DNA from 3 places in the Klebsiella sp. PL-2018 genome. Region 3 is predicted to be linked to each of the others. Evidence: predicted binding sites of a transcription regulator. Region 3 holds the regulator's gene; each other region holds the start of a gene.
The links. Region 3 encodes PurR, which represses purine synthesis genes. Its sites were predicted from a motif close to CANGCAAACGTTTGCNTG; they were not measured.

Region 1 (6,690 bases), 1.7 Mb from region 3:
TGGAAAATATCTGTATACACCATGCGCCGATGTGGACAATTCATCTTGTTTCATGTTCACAGGTGGTGATTGATGGCATTACCGTCGATAACGATCTGACAATGGCAAATACTGATGCGCTGGATATCGATAGCTGTCAGCAGGTACACGTTGCTAATAGTTTTTTTAGTGCGGCGGACGATGCAATTTGTCTGAAAACCACCGATAAACCGGCGGCTATCCAACGTCCTCTACGTCAGGTGACGATCGTCAATTGTACCCTGCGCTCAAAAAGCTGTGCTTTTAAAATCGGCACGGAAACCTGGCAAGATATTGAAGATATTGTGGTCAGCAACTGCACTATCTATGATTCGAATCGCGGTATCGGCCTGATTTCACGAGATGGCGGTCGGCTACGAAGAATGCTCTTTACCAGCATGACTTTTGAGTGTGTGGCGGCGCCAGCCTGTCACTGGGGGGAGGCGGACCCGATTTTCCTCTCCGCGCGCCGCAGGAATCCGCAGATCGAGCCCGGTGAGATTACGCAAATCCAGTTTCGTGGGCTTTGCGGAGAATGTGAAGGCGCCATCAATATGCACAGTGAAACCCCTTCCATGATCAACCGAATACGACTCGAGAGTATTCAGCTTACCCAGCGACTGCATTGCCACGGTTGGCAGGGGAATTATGATATTCGTCCGCCGTGTAATCCTTTTTCGCCAACAGGAATGGGTATCGATAACGCCTGGTGCCTCAACCCAGAAACGGGAAAGGCCTGGGGAGTCGAACCCTATCCCGGAGGGCTACCCGTCCTGTTTGCGCAGGGGGTTTCCGATTTAGTCATCACAGAACTTGATTGGCAGCGTCCAGTTCCCCTACCGGCAGGCTGGAATACGCAAGCGCTGTGTCTGGAAAAATGCGAGCGGTCATCCGTGCGGGAAACCTGAGCTAATGAAAAACGCCTCCAGCGGACGCCAGAGGCGGGGAAGTTTACTCTTCTGCCGCATATCCCTGCGGTGGAAGAGGAACATCATCAAGCCAGGCTTCGTTTCCTTCCGCGCGCAGGCGGCCGTCGACAAACCAGCTGATAGCAAGGGGATAGATATCGTGTTCCTGCGCCTGTACGCGGGCGGTAATGTCGTCCTCGGTATCTTCAGCGAAAACCGGTACCTTTGCCTGCAGAACCACCGGACCTCCGTCCAGCTCATCGGTCACAAAATGCACCGACGTCCCGTGCTCCTCATCGCCATTTTCCAGCGCCTGACGATGGGTGTGCAGCCCCGGATATTTTGGCAGCAGGGAAGGGTGGATATTCAGCATGCGCCCCTGGTAGTGGGCGACAAAAGCCGGGCTAAGAATACGCATGTAGCCGGCGAGAACCACCAGATCCGGCGCGTAAGCATCGATCTCGTGCATCAGCTCTCGGTCGAAAGCTTCCCGGTTGGCAAACTGGCTGGCGGCGAGCGCGTGAGCCGGAATATTGGCCGCGCGTGCGCGCTCAAGGCCGAACGCGTCGGCCTTGTTGCTGAAGACTGCACGCAGGGTGCCGTTGATTTTTTTCCGGGCGCAGGCGTCAATAATCGCCTGCAGGTTGCTACCGTTACCGGAAATCAGCACCACGATGTTTTTCATTCAATGACCACACGCTGTTCGGAATCAGAGGCTTTGATATACCCTATTTTCCACGCGCTTTCACCTTTGTCGTTCAGGAAGGCAATGGCTTTATCCGCCGCTTCCGCCGGCAGCGCGATGACCATGCCGACGCCGCAGTTAAAGGTGCGATACATTTCGTGGCTGCTAACGTTACCCGCGGTTTGCAGCCAGTTGAACACGTCCGGCCACTGCCAGGAGGATTCATCAATGACCGCCTGGGTGTTGTCCGGCAGCACGCGCGGGATGTTTTCCCAGAAGCCGCCGCCGGTCAGGTGGGCGATGGCGTGCACGTCAACGTTGGCGATCAGGTCGAGTACGGATTTCACATAAATGCGGGTCGGCGCCAGCAGATGGTCGGCCAGCGGCTTACCGTTGAGATCGGTGGTTTGCGGGTCAACGCCGCTGACTTCGATAATTTTGCGCACCAGAGAGTAGCCGTTAGAGTGCGGGCCGCTGGAAGCCAGCGCCACCAGCACGTCGCCATCGGCCACTTTGCTGCCGTCGATAATTTCTGATTTTTCTACCACCCCAACGCAGAAACCGGCCACGTCATAATCTTCGCCGTGGTACATGCCCGGCATTTCCGCCGTCTCGCCGCCCACCAGCGCGCAGCCTGACTGCAGACAACCTTCGGCAATGCCGCTGATTACGCTCGACGCAGTATCGACATCCAGTTTGCCGGTCGCGTAGTAATCAAGGAAGAACAGCGGCTCTGCGCCCTGAACCACGAGGTCGTTTACGCACATAGCGACCAGGTCGATACCGATAGTGTCGTGACGCTTGAGGTCCATCGCCAGACGCAGCTTGGTGCCGACGCCGTCGGTGCCGGAGACCAGAACCGGTTCGCGATACTTCTGCGGCAGCGCGCACAGCGCGCCGAATCCGCCCAGTCCACCCATCACTTCCGGGCGGCGGGTTTTCTTCACCACGCCCTTAATACGGTCGACGAGAGCGTTGCCTGCATCAATATCCACGCCGGCATCTTTATAGCTGAGAGAGGTTTTATCGGTCACTGCGAAGTCTCCACGCGTTTGCGGTAGCAATAAAAAACGGCGCAATTCTAACAGGGATAGCAAACGTTTGCGAGCCTGCTTTGCAGCCGATGTAAAACGGCCGTTAAGTGCGCAAATTTGATACTGTTCACGAAAATGAAACCGGGTACATTCTTCTGCTTGCCAGCGTTGTCGGGAATAATCATCATGCCAGTGAAACCGGTTTCTTTCCTGATTCCTGGAGAGATAAACCGCGAATGTGATGGATTCTGGAGGAAAGCTGAGGATGAACATTGCCGCATTTGATATCGGTGGCACGGCGTTAAAAATGGGGGTAATGACGCGCGAAGGCACGCTGCTGGAGAAAGGAAAGCAGAACATCGTCGACAGCGACGGCGACCAAATCCTGCAGGCGATGCTGGCGTGGATCGCCGCTCACCCGGCGTGTGAAGGGGTGGCAATCAGCGCGCCCGGCTACGTTAACCCGCACACCGGCTTTATCGAAATGGGCGGCGCCATCCGTAAATTCGATAACTTCGCCATCAAGCGCTGGCTTGAGCAGCAGGTGCGGCTGCCCGTGGCCATTGAGAATGATGCTAACTGCGTGCTGCTGGCCGAGCGCTGGCGGGGTAAAGCCGCCGACATGAGCAACTTTCTGGTCCTGACCATCGGCACCGGCATCGGCGGGGCGATTTTTTGTAATAACCAGCTGGTCCACGGCGCGCGCTTCCGCGCCGGCGAGTTCGGCTATATGCAAACCGCGCGTCCGGGCACCCGCGATGTGCGGCGCTATTCGATGAACGAAAACTGCACGCTGCGCGTGCTGCGCCATCGCTACGCTGAACATATCGGCAAGGCGCTGGATGACGTCACTGGCGAAGAGATTTTTGACCGCTACGATGCGGGCGACGCCACCTGTCGACGTCTGGTCGCTGAATTCTTTAACGGCCTGGGTACCGGGCTTTACAACCTCGTCAACTTATTCGACCCGCAAACGATTTTGATCGGCGGCGGGATTGTGGAACGACCGGGCTTTCTGGCGCTGCTGCGCGAACATCTGGCCTGGTTTGGCATTGCGGAATATATCGACACCGTCAGCCACGGCAACGATGCCGGGCTGGTAGGCGCGGTTTACCATTTCAATCAGCATTACCGGTCGCAGAGCGGCGACTGCGCATAGGGAGAGAACATGTCCGGATTTAAAGAAGGTTTTCTGTGGGGCGGCGCGGTGGCGGCGCATCAGCTGGAAGGCGGCTGGAAAGAGGGCGGTAAAGGGGTGAGCGTCGCCGACGTGATGACCGCAGGCGCGCACGGCGTACCGCGCGAAATCACCGATGGCGTGCTGCCGGGGAAAAACTACCCCAACCACGAAGCGATCGATTTTTATCATCGCTATAAAGACGACATTCGGCTGTTTGCCGAAATGGGCTTCAAATGCTTCCGCACCTCTATTGCCTGGACGCGCATCTTTCCGCTGGGCGATGAGCAAGAACCTAACGAGGCCGGGCTGCAGTTTTACGACGACCTGTTCGATGAGTGCCTGAAGCACGGTATTGAGCCGGTGATTACGCTCTCCCACTTCGAAATGCCGTACCATCTGGTGACGGAGTACGGCGGCTGGCGTAACCGTAAACTGATTGATTTCTTCGTCCGCTTTGCCCGGGTGGTATTTACCCGCTACCAGCACAAAGTGAAGTACTGGATGACCTTCAATGAGATCAATAACCAGGCCAACTTCCACGAAGATTTTGCGCCGTTCACCAACTCCGGACTGAAATATCTGCCGGGGGAGGACCGCGAGCCGGTCATGTTTCAGGCGGCGCACTATGAGCTGGTCGCCAGCGCGCTGGCGGTTAAAGCCGCCCGCGAAATTAACCCGTCATTGCAGATTGGCTGCATGATAGCCATGTGTCCGATTTACCCGCTGAGCTGCGCGCCCAACGATATGATGATGGCGATGAACGCCATGCATCGCCGCTACTGGTTTACCGACGTTCACGTGCGCGGCCGCTATCCGCAGCACCTGCTGAACTACTTCGAGCGTCGCGGTTTTGCGCTGGACATCACCGAAGAAGACCGCGTGGCGCTGACTCAGGGCTGCGTCGACTATATCGGCTTTAGCTACTATATGTCGTTCGCCACGAAAGCAACGGATGATAATCCGCAGCTGGATTACGATGAAAGCAAGAGCCTGGTTTCCAACCCGTACGTGCAGAAGTCAGACTGGGGCTGGCAGATTGATCCGGTCGGGCTGCGCTACTCCCTGAACTGGTTCTGGGATCATTACCAGCTGCCGCTGTTTATTGTGGAGAACGGCTTTGGCGCCATCGACGTGCGCGAAGCGGACGGCTCGGTGGATGACCAGTATCGTATTGACTACCTTTCCGCCCATATCGCCGAAATGAAAAAAGCGGTTGTTGAGGATGGCGTCGACCTGATGGGCTATACCCCGTGGGGCTGTATCGACCTGGTTTCCGCGGGAACCGGTGAGATGAAAAAACGCTACGGCTTTATCTACGTGGATAAAGATAATGAGGGCAACGGCACGCTGGCGCGTAGCCGTAAGAAATCTTTTGCCTGGTATCAGCAGGTTATCGGCAGCAACGGCGAAAAGCTATAAACGGCCGTAAAGCCCCATTCAGCCCCGCCTTCGCGGGGTTTTTTTATTTTGTCTTATACTGGCTCAGGCAGCGTAAAGCATTTTGGTTGATCCCGGTCAAACATATCGGCTATGGCGTAAAAGGAAAAAGGCGGTATAATCCGGCGATTTTTTTTGTGGCTGCCCCTCAGAGGAGAAAGAGAATGAAGATCGTGGAAGTGAAACACCCACTCGTCAAACACAAGCTGGGCCTGATGCGTGAGCACGACATCAGCACCAAACGCTTCCGTGAACTCGCCTCAGAAGTTGGCAGCTTACTGACTTATGAAGCTACTTCCGATCTGGCGACCGAAAAAGTCACCATCGAAGGCTGGAACGGCCCGGGAGAAATTGAGCAGATCAAAGGCAAGAAAATTACCGTAGTGCCGATTCTGCGCGCGGGTCTGGGGATGATGGAAGGCGTGCTTGAGCACGTGCCGAGCGCGCGTATCAGCGTGGTGGGCATCTATCGTAACGAAGAGACCCTTGAGCCGGTGCCTTACTTCCAGAAGCTGGTATCCAACATCGACGAACGCATGGCGCTGGTGGTTGACCCGATGCTGGCGACCGGCGGCTCCATGATCGCCACCATCGACCTGCTGAAAAAAGCGGGCTGCTCCAGCATTAAGGTGCTGGTTCTGGTGGCGGCGCCGGAAGGCATCGCCGCGCTGGAGAAAGCGCATCCGGACGTTGAGCTGTACACCGCGTCCATCGACCAGGGCCTGAACGAGCACGGATACATTATTCCGGGGCTCGGCGACGCCGGCGATAAGATTTTTGGTACGAAATAAATGATGAAGTAGAAAAAGCCGACTTTGAGAGTCGGCTTTTTTTTGAATAAAACACACCAACAGCAATCAACAAACGACTCTCAGAGGAAAATGCCATGACGCGCCGTGCTATCGGGGTGAGTGAAAGACCGCCGCTTTTACAGACAATCCCGCTTAGTTTGCAACATCTGTTCGCCATGTTTGGCGCAACGGTACTGGTGCCCGTTCTGTTCCATATCAACCCGGCCACGGTACTGCTGTTTAACGGCATCGGAACGCTGTTATATCTTTTCATCTGCAAAGGCAAAATTCCGGCTTATCTCGGATCGAGCTTTGCGTTTATCTCCCCGGTGCTGCTTCTGCTGCCGCTGGGCTACGAAGTCGCTCTCGGCGGCTTTATCATGTGCGGCGTGCTGTTTTGCATCGTCTCCTTTATTGTCAAAAAGGCCGGAACCGGCTGGCTGGACGTGATGTTCCCACCGGCAGCGATGGGCGCGATTGTCGCGGTTATCGGCCTGGAGCTGGCGGGCGTGGCGGCGAATATGGCCGGTCTGCTGCCCGCTGACGGGCAATCGCCGGACAGCAAAACCATTATTATTTCGATGGTGACGCTGGCGGTGACGGTTTTCGGTTCGGTGCTGTTCCGCGGTTTCCTGGC
Region 2 (6,690 bases), 400 kb from region 3:
GCAATTTCTATCTGCGTGGTGCGCACGATGAGCTGCTCCGCTCGCGTTCCGCCTGCCGACATGCGTGGCACCAGAACATACCGGTTCACCAGCGCAATTGCCACCATTGCCGCCACCAGCGCACATTTGAACAACAGCATACGCCCCCAGGGCGAGGTGCTGATAAGTCCACCCTGGATCAGCAGCGCATTTACCACGCCGCTGGCGATGGCGCCGGCAACCGCCAGATGCCCGTAGCGCGAAAAACGCATCATGGTGCAGATGGCCGCCTGCCGCCAGCGACCGTGCGCCAGGCGAAGACAGTAGATAAACGGCAGCAGACCGCCAAACCAGCTGGCCACGCAAAACAGATGAAGCGCATGGTTGGTTCGCTGCACTATCCCCAGCCAGCCATCGTTCATTGCGGCATGCCCGACGCCGGCCAGCAGCAGCAGCTGAGCGCAAAACAGCACCAGCAGCAAACGTCCCGGTCGCCGGGGCTTCAGCCAGACCACCGCCAGCGCCACAAAGGCGAGTAAAATTTGCCATACCCACACGCCGCCAAACTGCGTCCCGGCCACCGCCTGCCAGATAGCCGGCTGCCAGACGTCCGGCCAGCCGTTGCCCATCAAGCCGCCCTGCGCCATCAGCATCAGCAGCGCCGACAGCGCGCTTGCTGATAATAAATAGCGCATCAGCGGATAGAAGCGCTGCATCATCAAACGACGTAAGGCCACCGGCGCCCACCATGCGCCGTAGAGGACGCAGCCGAAAGCGACGATCAGCGAAATGAAATGGATAAAGCGTAAGCTGACATAGACTCCACTCAGCATCGGCTTACTTCACGGTAAAGGTGTATTGCCCTTTCGTCTTGTGGCCATCAACGGAGACCACGTGCCAGTTAACGGTATATTCGCCCGGCGTCAACGCCTGCTCAACCGGTACCGTCAGCTGAGCCTTATTGCTGTCGCTGCGGACGGGTTTACCGAGGGTGATGGTCTTCTGCTGCGGCCCGGTGAGGGTTACGCCGCTAAACTGCGTTTCGATGCCTTCGGAGAAGTTCAGGGTCAGCGCCTGCGGTGAAGCGTTCACCACGGTATTGGCCGCCGGAAGCTGTTGTTGTAGATGGGCGTGGGCCGATGCGCCTGCTGCGGTCAGGCAACCGGCGAGAAACAGAGACAGACGCAGCGCGCGCCCGGCGATGATTGGCATAGTTGTCATTCCTTTTTGTTATGTATGTAGCACAGAGAATAACCCTGTATAATGGCGCAGTCGAGCTAAGCGTCTGAGACTTGCCTTTTTGCCGCGTGCTTAGTACTTTTTGCGGCGTTATCAGAGGAGAAACCGATGGAAAAGAACCTGGCTAAACTATCCCAGGAGGAGATGGACAAAGTGAATGTCGATCTCGCCGCGGCGGGCGTCGCGTTTAAAGAACGCTACAATATGCCGGTGGTGGCTGACTTAGTCGAAAGAGAACAGCCCGAGCATCTGCGCGGCTGGTTTCGCGAACGTCTGATCGCCCATCGACTGGCCTCCGTTTCGCTCTCTCGCCTGCCCTATGAACCGAAACAGAAATAATTCCCGTCCCCTGCGGACATCCACGTTGGCAAGACCCGCGCATTCTATTACGCTGGTTTCTTTGGCCTGGAGCGAGCCATGCTGCGCGTAATCGATACAGAAACCTGCGGATTGCAGGGAGGCATTGTTGAAATCGCCTCGGTAGATATTGTCGACGGACACATCACCAATCCCATGAGCCACCTGGTTCGCCCCGACCGGCCTATCAGCCCGCAGGCGATGGCGATTCACCATATCACCGAAGAGATGGTCGCCGATAAGCCGTGGATCGAGGAGATTGTGCCGCTGTATATGGGCAGTCCGTGGTATGTCGCCCATAACGCCAGCTTTGACCGCCGGGTGTTGCCGGAAATGCAGGGCGAGTGGATCTGCACGATGAAGCTGGCGCGCCGCCTGTGGCCAGGCATCAAGTACAGCAATATGGGGCTGTATAAATCGCGCAAGCTCAGCGTCGCGACGCCACCGGGACTGCATCATCACCGGGCGCTGTACGATTGCTATATCACCGCGGCCCTGCTGCTCGATATCATCAACACCTCCGGCTGGACGCCTGAGGAGATGGCGACCATTACCGGCCGCCCGGCGCTGCTCTCCACCTTTACCTTCGGCAAATACCGCGGCAAGCCGGTCTCGGAAGTGGCGGAAAACGATCCTGGCTATTTACGCTGGCTGTTTAATAACCTGGATCGCATGAGCCCCGAGCTGCGCCTGACGCTGAAGCACTATCTCGGGGAGTAATCGGCGCTATACCTCCGCCTGGCCCGGCAGCGTCCCCTGCGCCAGGCCAATCAGAAACGCATACTCCAGCGCCACGCCTTCATAGCTTTTGAAGCGGCCGGATTTACCGCCGTGGCCGGAATCCATATCGGTACACAGCAGCAGCAGGTTATCGTCGGTTTTCAGCTCGCGCAGTTTTGCCACCCATTTTGCCGGCTCCCAGTATTGTACCTGCGAATCATGCAGGCCCGTGGTGACCAGCAAATGCGGATACGCCTGAGCCTGCACGCCGTCGTACGGGCTGTAGCTTTTCATATAGCGGTAATAGGCTTCATCCTGCGGATTCCCCCACTCTTCAAACTCGCCGGTGGTCAGCGGAATCGACTCATCGAGCATGGTGGTGAGGACATCGACAAAGGGAACCTGGGCCACCACGCCGTGGAAGAGCTCCGGCCGCTGGTTCACTGCAACGCCCATCAGCATACCGCCGGCGCTGCCGCCCATGCCGTAGCAAAAACGCGGATCGCCGTAGCCCTGCGCCAGCAGCGCATCGCAGACGTCGAGATAATCGTTGAAGGTATTTTTCTTGCACAAAAACTTACCGTCTTCGTACCACTGCTGTCCCAGCTCGCCGCCGCCGCGAATATGGGCGATAGCGAACACAAAGCCGCGGTCGAGCAGGCTCAGGCGGCTGGCGCTGAAATCCGCATCCATGCTTGCGCCGTAGGAGCCGTAGCCGTACACCAGCAGAGGGCTGGCGCCCTTGCGGAAATGTTCATGACGGTAGACCAGCGAGACCGGGACTTCGACGCCGTCGCGGGCGTTGATCCACAGATGCTCGCTGCGGTAGTGGCTGGCATCGAACCCTTTGACTTCCTGCTGTTTCAGCACCCGCCGCTCGCCGGTATTCATATCCAGCTCAAACAGCGTATCCGGCGTCGTCATGGAGGAGTAGCCGTAGCGCAGGCGGGCGGTTTCCGGCTCCGGATTATAGGCAAGCCAGGTCACATAGGCCGGATCGTCAAAGGCAATGCCCTGGGACTCTCTTGTCTTACGATTGATCTGACGCAGGCTGGTCAGCCCGCGCTGGCGCTCTTCCACAACCAGCCAGTCGGTAAACAGGGTAAATCCTTCCAGCATGACTTCGTGACGCGGCGCGATCAGGGTCTCCCACTGCTGCTCATCGCGCAGGGTAGTACGATAAAGGCCGAAGTTCTTACCCTCACGGTTAGAGCGCAGATAGAAAGCGTGCTGATAGTGATCGAGGCTATATTCATGATCTTTACGCCGCGGTAGAAAACAGACCGGCTCGGCGTCGGTCATTTCCGCATTGAGCAGCAGCACTTCGCTGGTGGTCGCGCTGGCCAGATAGATCACCACAAACTGCTGGGAAGTCGTCTTGTGTACGCTGACGTAAAAAGTATCGTCCTGCTCTTCATACACCAGAACATCCGCACTGGCCGGCGTCCCCAGACGGTGGCGCCAGACCTGATACGGCAGCAGCGTGGTGGGATGTTTACGCACGTACCACAGGGTCTGCGAATCGTTACTCCAGGCAAAATCAGGCGAGACGTTCTCCAGCACTTCCGCAAATTGCCGGTCGTCGTTTAAGGGAAAGAAGCGCAGGCTATACTGGCGTCGGGAGAGATAGTCTTCCGCCACCGCCATCAGGCTGTTGTCGGGCGAAACGCCTAATCCGCCGAGGGTATAGAATTCGCTGCCGGCCGCACGCTGGTTGCCGTCAAGCAGGACGTCCCATTCATCCCACTCCTCTTTGACTACCGGCTGGCGTTGATAAATCGCGTACTCGCAGCCCGGCTCGTAGACCTGACGGTAACGATAGCCATTTTTGCTGTAGGGGGCTGACACTTCGCGCTGCGGAATACGGTCGATAATCTCCTTGAGTACCCTGTCCTGCAGGCTACTTTGCGAAGACATCACTTTTTTGCCGTACTCATTTTCCTGGCGCAGATAATCCAGCACTTCCGCCTGCGAGCGATCGTCATCGCGCAGCCAGTAGTAATTATCGATTCGCGTGTCGCCATGTAATGTCATGGCATGGGGGATCCGTTTCGCTTTTGGTGGCATCTGCTTATTCTTCTGCGGCTTGTATTGAGTACTAAAATTTTCAGGCTGCTTCAAAGCAGCCTGAAGGGTGACGTGACTACACAATATATAAGGGTGGCAAAAGTCGCCAGCGATGCAAGCGAAACGTGCGGATTTAGAGCGTTACGGCCTGTTTTTGCGCCTGAATATCCCGTTCGATATCCTCACGCACTTCCTGCGGGAGCTTCAGCGCTTCGCCGAGGGCGTTCAGATAGCTGCGTTCCATAAAGTGGTCAATATCAATGACCGCGCAGCTGATATAGTAAACTTCAAGCGCCTCTTGCTCGCTGCAGATGCCCTGCGCCAGGCTCTGCGGGTCGAGGGGCTGCGCCAGCGCCCGGTCAATTAACACCCGGCCCTGGACGTCGACGTTTGCCGCACGCAGCTGCTCTTCGATATTTGCCCGCTCGCGTTCGTCAATATGTCCATCGCTTTTAGCGGCGAAGACCAGCGCCATAATCAGCCGTTCGCTGCGGGCGTCGAGTTCGGCCGGTGCGGGAGATGGCGCCTGTGCGGGCGCGACATCAGCCGATGCCTGCTGCGCGCTGGCGCGCATCTTCTGCTGATATTTATTCCATAAAACGCTGCCCGCAACCGCGCCGCCGCCGACCAGCAGCGCGCCGGTGCCGTATTTGGCTAACAGCTTGCGCGATGATTTGCTGGCGACCAGCAGCCCGGCCAGCCCGCCAAGCGCGCCCGGCAGGAGTAAATTTTTGCCGCTTGATTGATCGTCAGATGAAGAAGACCGCCCCTGCTGACCCAGCAGAGACTGCAGTTGATTAAGCCAGTTAGCCATACATTTCCTCGTTGCGCGATAAGCGATACCACCAGCCTAAACGACGCGACGTCAGGAAACGTTATCGGCAGCTAAAGATGAGCAAATGTCGCGCCGGGAAGCGCGGGAGCCTGCCGCCAGAAGCGCTGGCGGCGGCAGCGTAGCTCAGGCCGCTTTCGCTTTGCGCGGCTTCGCCGGCGCCGGGGCTTCAGATTCGACGACGTCGTCGGTCTTGTCGCCCTCTTCTGCTTCTGCGCGATCGGCTGGCGCCTCGGCGGCGCCCTCGGCTTCCGGCAGCTTACCGGAGCGCAAAATATGGTTGAGGGTGTCTTTACGTTCGGCCAGCCACATCGCCATGCTATCGCGCTGCTCTTCATCGAGCGTTAGCGGGCATTCAACCAGCCAGTCGTTCAGTACTTCCGCCAGATCGAGCATTTTGTCATAAGCATCGGCCTCTTTTTTGCTGGCAAAAGACATTTTTTCCTCACCTTCGCGAATCACTACATATTTAATTTCAACCGCCATGATGCAGCCTCTCAGTACTGTATTTTTATACAGTATATCAAATTTCTTCCCCGAACTCAAATGACGCGCATAAAGACATGCGCAAACGTTTTCGTTTATAATGCGGCGCATGTTTTTTTACTGCGGAAGAGAGTTATGACTGTATTAGGTACGGCGCTGCGCCCTGCGGCAACAAAGGTAATGCTGTTAGGTTCCGGTGAACTGGGTAAAGAAGTGGCCATTGAATGCCAGCGCCTGGGAATTGAGACCATCGCCGTCGATCGTTACCCTGACGCTCCGGCCATGCAGGTCGCACACCGTTCGCACGTCATCAATATGCTGCACGGCGAAACGTTGCAGGCGCTGATTGAGCAGGAAAAGCCTGACTTTATCGTGCCGGAAATCGAGGCCATCGCCACCGATACACTGGTCGCGCTGGAGCAGGCCGGGCAGAAAGTCGTCCCCACCGCGCGCGCGGCAAAGCTCACCATGAATCGCGAAGGGATCCGCCGCCTGGCCGCTGAAGAGCTGAAGCTGCCGACCTCCGCCTACCGTTTTGCCGACAGCGAACCCGCCTTCCGCGAAGCCGTCGCCGGGATAGGCCTGCCGTGCATCGTCAAGCCGGTAATGAGCTCATCGGGTAAAGGCCAGAGCTTTATTCGTTCCAGCGAACAGCTGGCTGACGCCTGGCAGTATGCGCAGCAGGGCGGCCGCGCCGGAGCCGGACGCGTTATCGTTGAAGGCGTGGTGAATTTTGATTTCGAGATTACCCTTCTCACCGTCAGCGCCGCGGATGGCGTACACTTCTGCGCGCCGGTCGGTCATCGCCAGGAAGATGGCGACTATCGTGAATCCTGGCAGCCGCAGCAGATGAGCGCGCTGGCGCTGGAACGCGCGCAGGAAATCGCCCGTCAAGTGGTGCTGGCGCTGGGCGGCTACGGCCTGTTCGGCGTCGAACTGTTCGTCTGCGGTGATGAGGTGATTTTTAGCGAAGTCTCGCCGCGCCCGCACGACACCGGTATGGTCACGCT
Region 3 (6,690 bases):
GCGCATCACGCGCATCTGCAAAGGCGGCACCACCGCAAAGGTCGCCGCGCCCCAGACCACCATACTGATTGCCGCGCCCACCTGCGATTGCGCCAGCAGCGGGATCGCCAGCATGATAACCATCAGCAGCAGCAGAAAGCCCTTCAGCGTCCCGCTAACGGAACGGTCGGCAAACTTACCGCCAAGGTAGTTACCCAGCGAGAAGCCGACGCCAATCAGCACCAGCATGGCGGTCACAAACAGCGGAGAGGCGTGGGTGATGGTATGCAAAACGGGAGAAATATAGGTATAAAGCGTGAACATCGCCCCTGCCCCCAGTACCGTCGTCAGCAGCGCCGACAGCACCTGCGGACGCATCAGCACGGAAAGCTCCTGCTTGACGTCAGGGCGCTCGCCGGCGCTGCCCTTCGGTAGAGAAAACCACAGACCGATAATCGCAATCACGCCCAGCCCCGCCGTGGCAAGAAACGACATCCGCCAGCCGATGGTTTCGCCCAGCCAGGTCGCCGCGGGAACGCCGCCGATATTCGCTATCGTCAGCCCCATAAACATCGTCGCCACGGCGCTGGCCTGTTTGTGTTTTGGCACAACGCTCGCCGCCACCACTGAACCCAGGCCGAAGAAGGCGCCGTGGTTAAGGCTGGTAATAATGCGCGACAGCAGCAGCGTGGTGTAATCCGGAGCAATGGAAGAGAGTACGTTACCGAGGGTAAAAATCGCCATCAGAAAGATCAGCGCATTTCTGCGCGCGCGGTGGGAGAGCAGCAGAGTCATCAGCGGCGCGCCGACCATCACGCCGATGGCATAGGCGCTAATCAGCATTCCCGCCGCCGGAATCGAAACGTCCACGCCTTTAGCGATAACCGGTAATAGCCCCATCGGGGAGAACTCGGTTGTGCCGATACCAAAGGCACCGATCGCCAGCGCGAGCAGGGGAAAATTGATTTTCATGCAGGGACTCCATCAGGCCGCCTTCCGCGACGGCATCTCATCAGAAGTCAAAAGCATGACATCAATCACAGAAAAACAAAAGTGAACGAAATGGCAAAAGATTTTTGCGAAAATGATAATAATGGCGGAGAGAAAGGGAGAGCGGCCCCTCCCTTATCGCATAATTAGTGCAGTACGGCGGTCAAACCTGCGGCAACAATCAAACCCAGAACAATAATCGTCGTCGTCAGCGAAAACTTTAAATTTGTATCCATCAATTTTTCCCCCTGATTATCCCCACATGAAAAGTGAGCTTGCTCATTTTTACACAGAATAGCGTAAAAATCTTCCGAGATTTAGAGTGATGCACATTTTTGCTCTTCCCCTTTGCCCCAAGATCGGACAAAATCCCACGCTAATTTGAAAGCGTATCGGCCATTGACCCCTTCCTGTCGTTCTGTGTCGTTTTCCCGACGTGATGCCATGCTCAATTTTGGCGCCAGGGTGTGTACAGGCAAACGTTTACGTACCGATAAACAGACGATCAGGTCAAGGTCTGGAGTGAGAAGTAATGGCAACTATTAAAGATGTAGCGAAGCGCGCAAACGTTTCCACTACAACAGTGTCACATGTGATTAACAAAACCCGATTCGTTGCGGAAGAGACGCGCAATGCGGTGTGGGCGGCAATAAAAGAACTGCATTACTCCCCCAGCGCCGTTGCCCGCAGCCTGAAGGTCAATCACACCAAATCTATTGGTCTGCTGGCAACCAGCAGCGAAGCGGCCTATTTCGCTGAGATTATCGAAGCCGTCGAGAAGAGCTGCTTCCAGAAGGGCTACACCCTGATCCTCGGCAACGCGTGGAACGACCCTGAGAAACAGCGCGCCTATCTGTCAATGATGGCGCAGAAACGCGTAGACGGCCTGCTGGTGATGTGCTCCGAGTATCCGGAGTCGGTGTTAAGCATGCTGGAAGAGTATCGTCATATTCCGATGGTAGTGATGGACTGGGGCGAGGCAAAAGCCGACTTCACCGACTCGGTTGTCGATAACGCCTTTGAAGGCGGCTATATCGCCGGGCGCTACCTTATTGAACGCGGGCATCGCGATATCGGCGTGATCCCCGGCCCGCTGGAGCGTAACACCGGCGCAGGCCGGCTGGCAGGTTTTATGAAAGCGATGGAAGAGGCGCATATTAGCGTTCCGGAAAACTGGATTGTGCAGGGCGATTTTGAGCCGGAATCCGGCTACCGCGCCATGCAGCAGATTCTCGGCCAGCATCCTCGCCCAACGGCCATCTTCTGCGGCGGGGATATTATGGCGATGGGCGCCATCTGCGCGGCGGATGAAATGGGTCTGCGCGTGCCGCAGGATATTTCGCTGATCGGTTATGATAACGTGCGCAACGCCCGCTACTTTAGCCCGGCGCTGACCACCATTCATCAGCCTAAAGACTCTCTTGGCGAAGCGGCGTTTAACATGCTGCTGGACCGCATCGTTAATAAGCGTGAAATCTCGCAGTCGATTGAAGTCCACCCTCGCCTGGTCGAGCGCCGTTCCGTGGCCGACGGCCCGTTTGTTGATTATCGCCGTTAACCTTTCCCGCGGCGTCGGTCATTCCGGCGCCCGCAGCCACTCCCGGTTTAGCGTTTCGCTATCGCCAAGGTAATCCAGCAGCCATAGCAGCGCCGGCGAGGCATCGCTTTGCTGCCACGTCAGGCAGCATGCGGCGTCCGGGAAGGGGTTCTCCAGCTCCAGCGCCGTCCATGCGCCGCTATCAAGCCACGGGCGCGCTAAATGCCCGGGAACCATACCGACGCACAGTCCGGCGGAGAGACAGGTTTCTGAGGCATCCCAGTCCGGCACCACCACCCTCTTCTGGTTATCCAGCAGCCAGGTGGTCCGCTTCGGCAGCGAGCGCGAGGTATCCTCCCTGACCAGCGACGGCCAGTTGCGCAGGACGTCATCGCTCAGAGGCCCGGCCATTTTGGCCAGCGGATGGTGGCTCGCGACGACGCAGTCCCAGCTCAGCATTCCCATATCGCGAAAGGCGTAGCGGCCCCCTACCGGAATTGAGCGCGTCGCGCCGATGGCCAGCTCCACGCGACCGTCGGCGAGCGCATCCCAGACGCCGTTGAACACCTCCTGAAAAACAATCAGTTCGACGTCATCAAAATGACGATAGAAATCAACGATCATCTGCCGCATGCGCGTGGGTTTAACGATATTATCCACCGCAATAGAGAGCTGCCCGCGCCAGCCGTTGGCTATCTGCTGGCACTGCTGGCGGGTGATCTGCATTTTTTTGATAACAGAACGCCCCTCCTGTAAAAACCAGACGCCGGCCGGCGTTAATTCCACATCACGATGACGGCGTTCGAACAGCGGTACCGCCAGCCACTCCTCCAGCTGACGCACGGTATAGCTGACGGCCGAGGGTACGCGGTGCAGTTCCTGCGCTGCGGCGCTAAAGCTGCCGTTGCGGGCGACAGCATCGACAACTTCAAGCGAGTATTCGGACCACATTTTCTGCCTGCAAAATTTTTGAATTCACCTGACAAATATTAGCGTTTCACAAGCCTTAATGCACTCCCTACACTCTGCGCCATCGTACCTGCAACAATAAAAAGAGAAGATGATGCAACAACCTGGGAAAGGATTTTTAGTCTGGCTGGCTGGACTCAGCGTACTGGGCTTTCTGGCGACCGATATGTATCTTCCGGCTTTCGCCGCCATGCAACAAGATTTGAACACTTCTGCGGCCTCCGTCAGCGCCAGCCTGAGCCTGTTCCTGGCAGGCTTTGCGCTGGGCCAGCTTTTCTGGGGGCCCCTTTCCGATCGCTATGGCCGCAAGCCGGTGCTGTTGAGCGGGCTGGCCATTTTTGCTATCGGCTGTCTGGGGATGCTGTGGGTTCGCGATGCCAACCTGATGCTCGCGCTGCGATTTATTCAGGCCCTGGGGGTTTGCGCCGCCGCGGTGACCTGGCAGGCGATGGTCACCGATTATTATCCAGCGCAAAGAACCAACCGGATTTTCGCCGCCATTATGCCGCTGGTCGGTTTATCGCCCGCGCTGGCGCCGCTGCTCGGCAGCTGGCTGCTGGTCCATTTTGAATGGCAGGCTATTTTTGCCGTGCTGTTCGCGATTACCCTGCTGCTGATGCTGCCCGCCCTGCGCCTGAAGCCAGCGAACAAACCGGTTGCCAGCGCCCAGCAGAAGCTCACGTTTCTCACCCTGCTGCGCTCACGCGAGTATAGCGGTAACGTGCTCATCTACGCCGCCTGTTCCGCCAGCTTTTTTGCCTGGCTGACGGGGTCGCCGTTTATTCTTCATGAAATGGGCTATGGCCCGACCGTTATCGGCCTGAGCTACGTTCCGCAAACTATCGCGTTTCTGGTGGGCGGTTATGGCTGCCGCGCGGCGCTGCAAAAATGGCAGGGCCAGCAAATTCTGCCCTGGCTGCTGGCTATTTTCGCCCTCAGCGTCGCCGCCACCTGGCTGGTAGGCCTGCGGGAAAACGCCACGCTCGTTGGTTTGATGATTCCGTTCTGCGCCATGGCGGTGGTGAATGGCGGTATTTACCCTATCGTCGTCGCGCAGGCCCTGAAGCCATTCCCGCAGGCGACCGGCCGCGCCGCTGCGCTGCAAAACACCCTGCAGCTTGGCCTCTGTTTCCTTACCAGCCTGCTGGTCTCGACGCTGATTGCCACCCCGCTGCAAACGACCACCAGCGTGATGCTGGTCTCCATCGTGCTGGCCGGGATGGGCTACCGCATGCAGCACAAAGCCGCGCATCTGGCAACAAAATCGTCACATGCTTAAGGTAATGTGCTGATAGTGATAAGATCCAGTAATTAGCTTGCTAAGATATTTTTGTTGAAAGCCTGTTTTTAGCGGCCTATACTGGATCCGGCATCACATAAATAGAAAACTAATTGATTTTAACGGGAGCAGGATGCATCCCGTTTCACCATGGAAGGCCTTTCGGCAAGGGTTATCTCCCTTCCTCTGTTCTACGTCGGATAGCAGCCTCACGGATTATCCGTGAGATTTCTCACAAAGCCAAAAAAGCGTCTACGCTGTTTTAAGGTTCTGATCACTTGGGCGTGATGGAGAAGCTATGAGTTCATCGTGTATAGAAGAAGTAAGTGTACCAAATGATGACTGGTACCGAATTGCAGCTGAATTATTAGGCCGTGCGGGCATTGAAATTAATGGTCCTGCTCCCTCCGACCTGCGAATTAAAAACCCTCTCTTTTTTAAGCGCGTTTTACAGGAAGGGTCGCTGGGGTTAGGCGAGAGCTATATGGACGGCTGGTGGGATTGTGAGCGGCTGGATATATTTTTCCATAAAGTTTTACGCGCCGGTCTGGAAAATCAGCTTCCCCATCATTTCAAAGATACCTTGCGTATCGCCAGCGCACGCTTATTCAATCTGCAAAGTAAAAAACGATCCTGGATTGTCGGTAAAGAGCATTACGATTTAGGTAACGATCTGTTCAGCCGCATGCTCGACCCCTATATGCAGTACTCTTGCGCTTACTGGAAAGACGCGCAGACTCTCGATGACGCGCAGCAGGCAAAATTAGATCTGATCTGCCGTAAACTTGAGCTTGAGCCAGGGATGCGGGTGCTGGATATCGGCTGCGGCTGGGGCGGGCTGGCTTACTACATGGCCAAACATTACCAGGTCAGCGTGGTTGGCGTGACCATCTCGGCAGAGCAGCAGAAAATGGCGCAGCAGCGCTGCGCGGACCTCGACGTCACCATTCTGCTCCAGGACTATCGCGACCTGCACGAAAGCTTCGATCGTATTGTTTCCGTCGGCATGTTCGAACATGTCGGGCCTAAAAATTACGCCACCTATTTTGATGTGGTCGATCGTAATCTGAAACCCGACGGTCGTTTCCTGCTGCATACCATCGGTTCGAAAAAAACCGATCATAGCGTTGACCCGTGGATTAACAAATATATCTTCCCTAACGGCTGCCTGCCGTCGGTGCGCCATATTGCCGAAGCCAGCGAATCGCATTTCGTTATGGAAGACTGGCATAATTTTGGTGCCGACTACGACACGACGCTGATGGCCTGGTATGAGCGCTTCCTCGCCAGTTGGCCGGAAATCGCCGACAACTACTCGGAACGCTTCAAACGTATGTTTAGCTATTATCTGAATGCCTGCGCTGGCGCTTTCCGCGCGCGCGATATTCAGCTCTGGCAGGTGGTTTTTTCTCGCGGGGCCGAACACGGCCTGCGCGTGGCCCGCTAATCGCTCCCTCACCTGCGCTGTTGGCGCAGGTGCTTTCTTCTCTTACTTGCCGCTACGGCAATAGCCAATGCATTTATCAATCCAACGCAGGACGCTCTCCTGACGACATATTGCCCCTTCAAGCACAATAAAATCGCCAAACCTGTCGCTTTCAAGAGGCGGAACCTGCGGATATTGTTCCATCGTTTTTTGTAAAATATTCAATCGCTCAAGATGCTGTATGCGCTGGTTTTCCAGCAGATGGATGCGCGTGGCCAAGTCCAGATAGTGGGAAAAATACATACGAACCCGAAAAACATCTTTCGCCGTTTTCTCTATCGGCTCGTCCTTATGCAGCCACCGAAGGAGCTCATCCCGCCCGCTATCGGTAATGCTGTACTTCTTCTTTTCCAGAATATCGCCGCTAATCTCAATATCGTAAGTCACCAGCCCGTCGTTATACATGCTCTTAAGCTCGCCGTAGATCTGGCTATGTTTGGCGTGCCAGAA

Region 1: the regulator PurR is predicted to act here: its motif matches at 2,702-2,719, upstream of purM (phosphoribosylformylglycinamidine cyclo-ligase).
Region 2: the regulator PurR is predicted to act here: its motif matches at 5,759-5,776, upstream of purT (formate-dependent phosphoribosylglycinamide formyltransferase).

What each region holds. Positions count from the first base shown of each region.
Region 1 covers NZ_CP077673.1:4,313,871-4,320,560, reverse strand. Annotated here, with positions in the region: partial or broken gene MKleb_RS20225 (glycoside hydrolase family 28 protein) at 1-926, shown strand, start outside; gene purN (phosphoribosylglycinamide formyltransferase) at 970-1,611, opposite strand; gene purM (phosphoribosylformylglycinamidine cyclo-ligase) at 1,608-2,645, opposite strand; gene bglK (beta-glucoside kinase BglK) at 2,911-3,804, shown strand; gene MKleb_RS20205 (6-phospho-beta-glucosidase) at 3,814-5,244, shown strand; gene upp (uracil phosphoribosyltransferase) at 5,427-6,053, shown strand; gene uraA (uracil permease) at 6,149-6,690, shown strand, end outside.
Region 2 covers NZ_CP077673.1:2,166,277-2,172,966, reverse strand. Annotated here, with positions in the region: gene copD (copper homeostasis membrane protein CopD) at 1-812, opposite strand, end outside; gene yobA (CopC domain-containing protein YobA) at 817-1,191, opposite strand; gene MKleb_RS10080 (DNA polymerase III subunit theta) at 1,327-1,557, shown strand; gene exoX (exodeoxyribonuclease X) at 1,636-2,295, shown strand; gene ptrB (oligopeptidase B) at 2,302-4,362, opposite strand; gene MKleb_RS10065 (tellurite resistance TerB family protein) at 4,496-5,176, opposite strand; gene MKleb_RS10060 (YebG family protein) at 5,321-5,680, opposite strand; gene purT (formate-dependent phosphoribosylglycinamide formyltransferase) at 5,816-6,690, shown strand, end outside.
Region 3 covers NZ_CP077673.1:2,564,292-2,570,981, reverse strand. Annotated here, with positions in the region: gene MKleb_RS11880 (MFS transporter) at 1-951, opposite strand, end outside; gene MKleb_RS11875 (cytochrome bd-I oxidase subunit CydH) at 1,116-1,205, opposite strand; gene purR (HTH-type transcriptional repressor PurR) at 1,502-2,527, shown strand; gene punR (DNA-binding transcriptional activator PunR) at 2,546-3,457, opposite strand; gene punC (purine nucleoside transporter PunC) at 3,570-4,754, shown strand; gene cfa (cyclopropane fatty acyl phospholipid synthase) at 5,053-6,201, shown strand; gene MKleb_RS11850 (PadR family transcriptional regulator) at 6,244-6,690, opposite strand, start outside.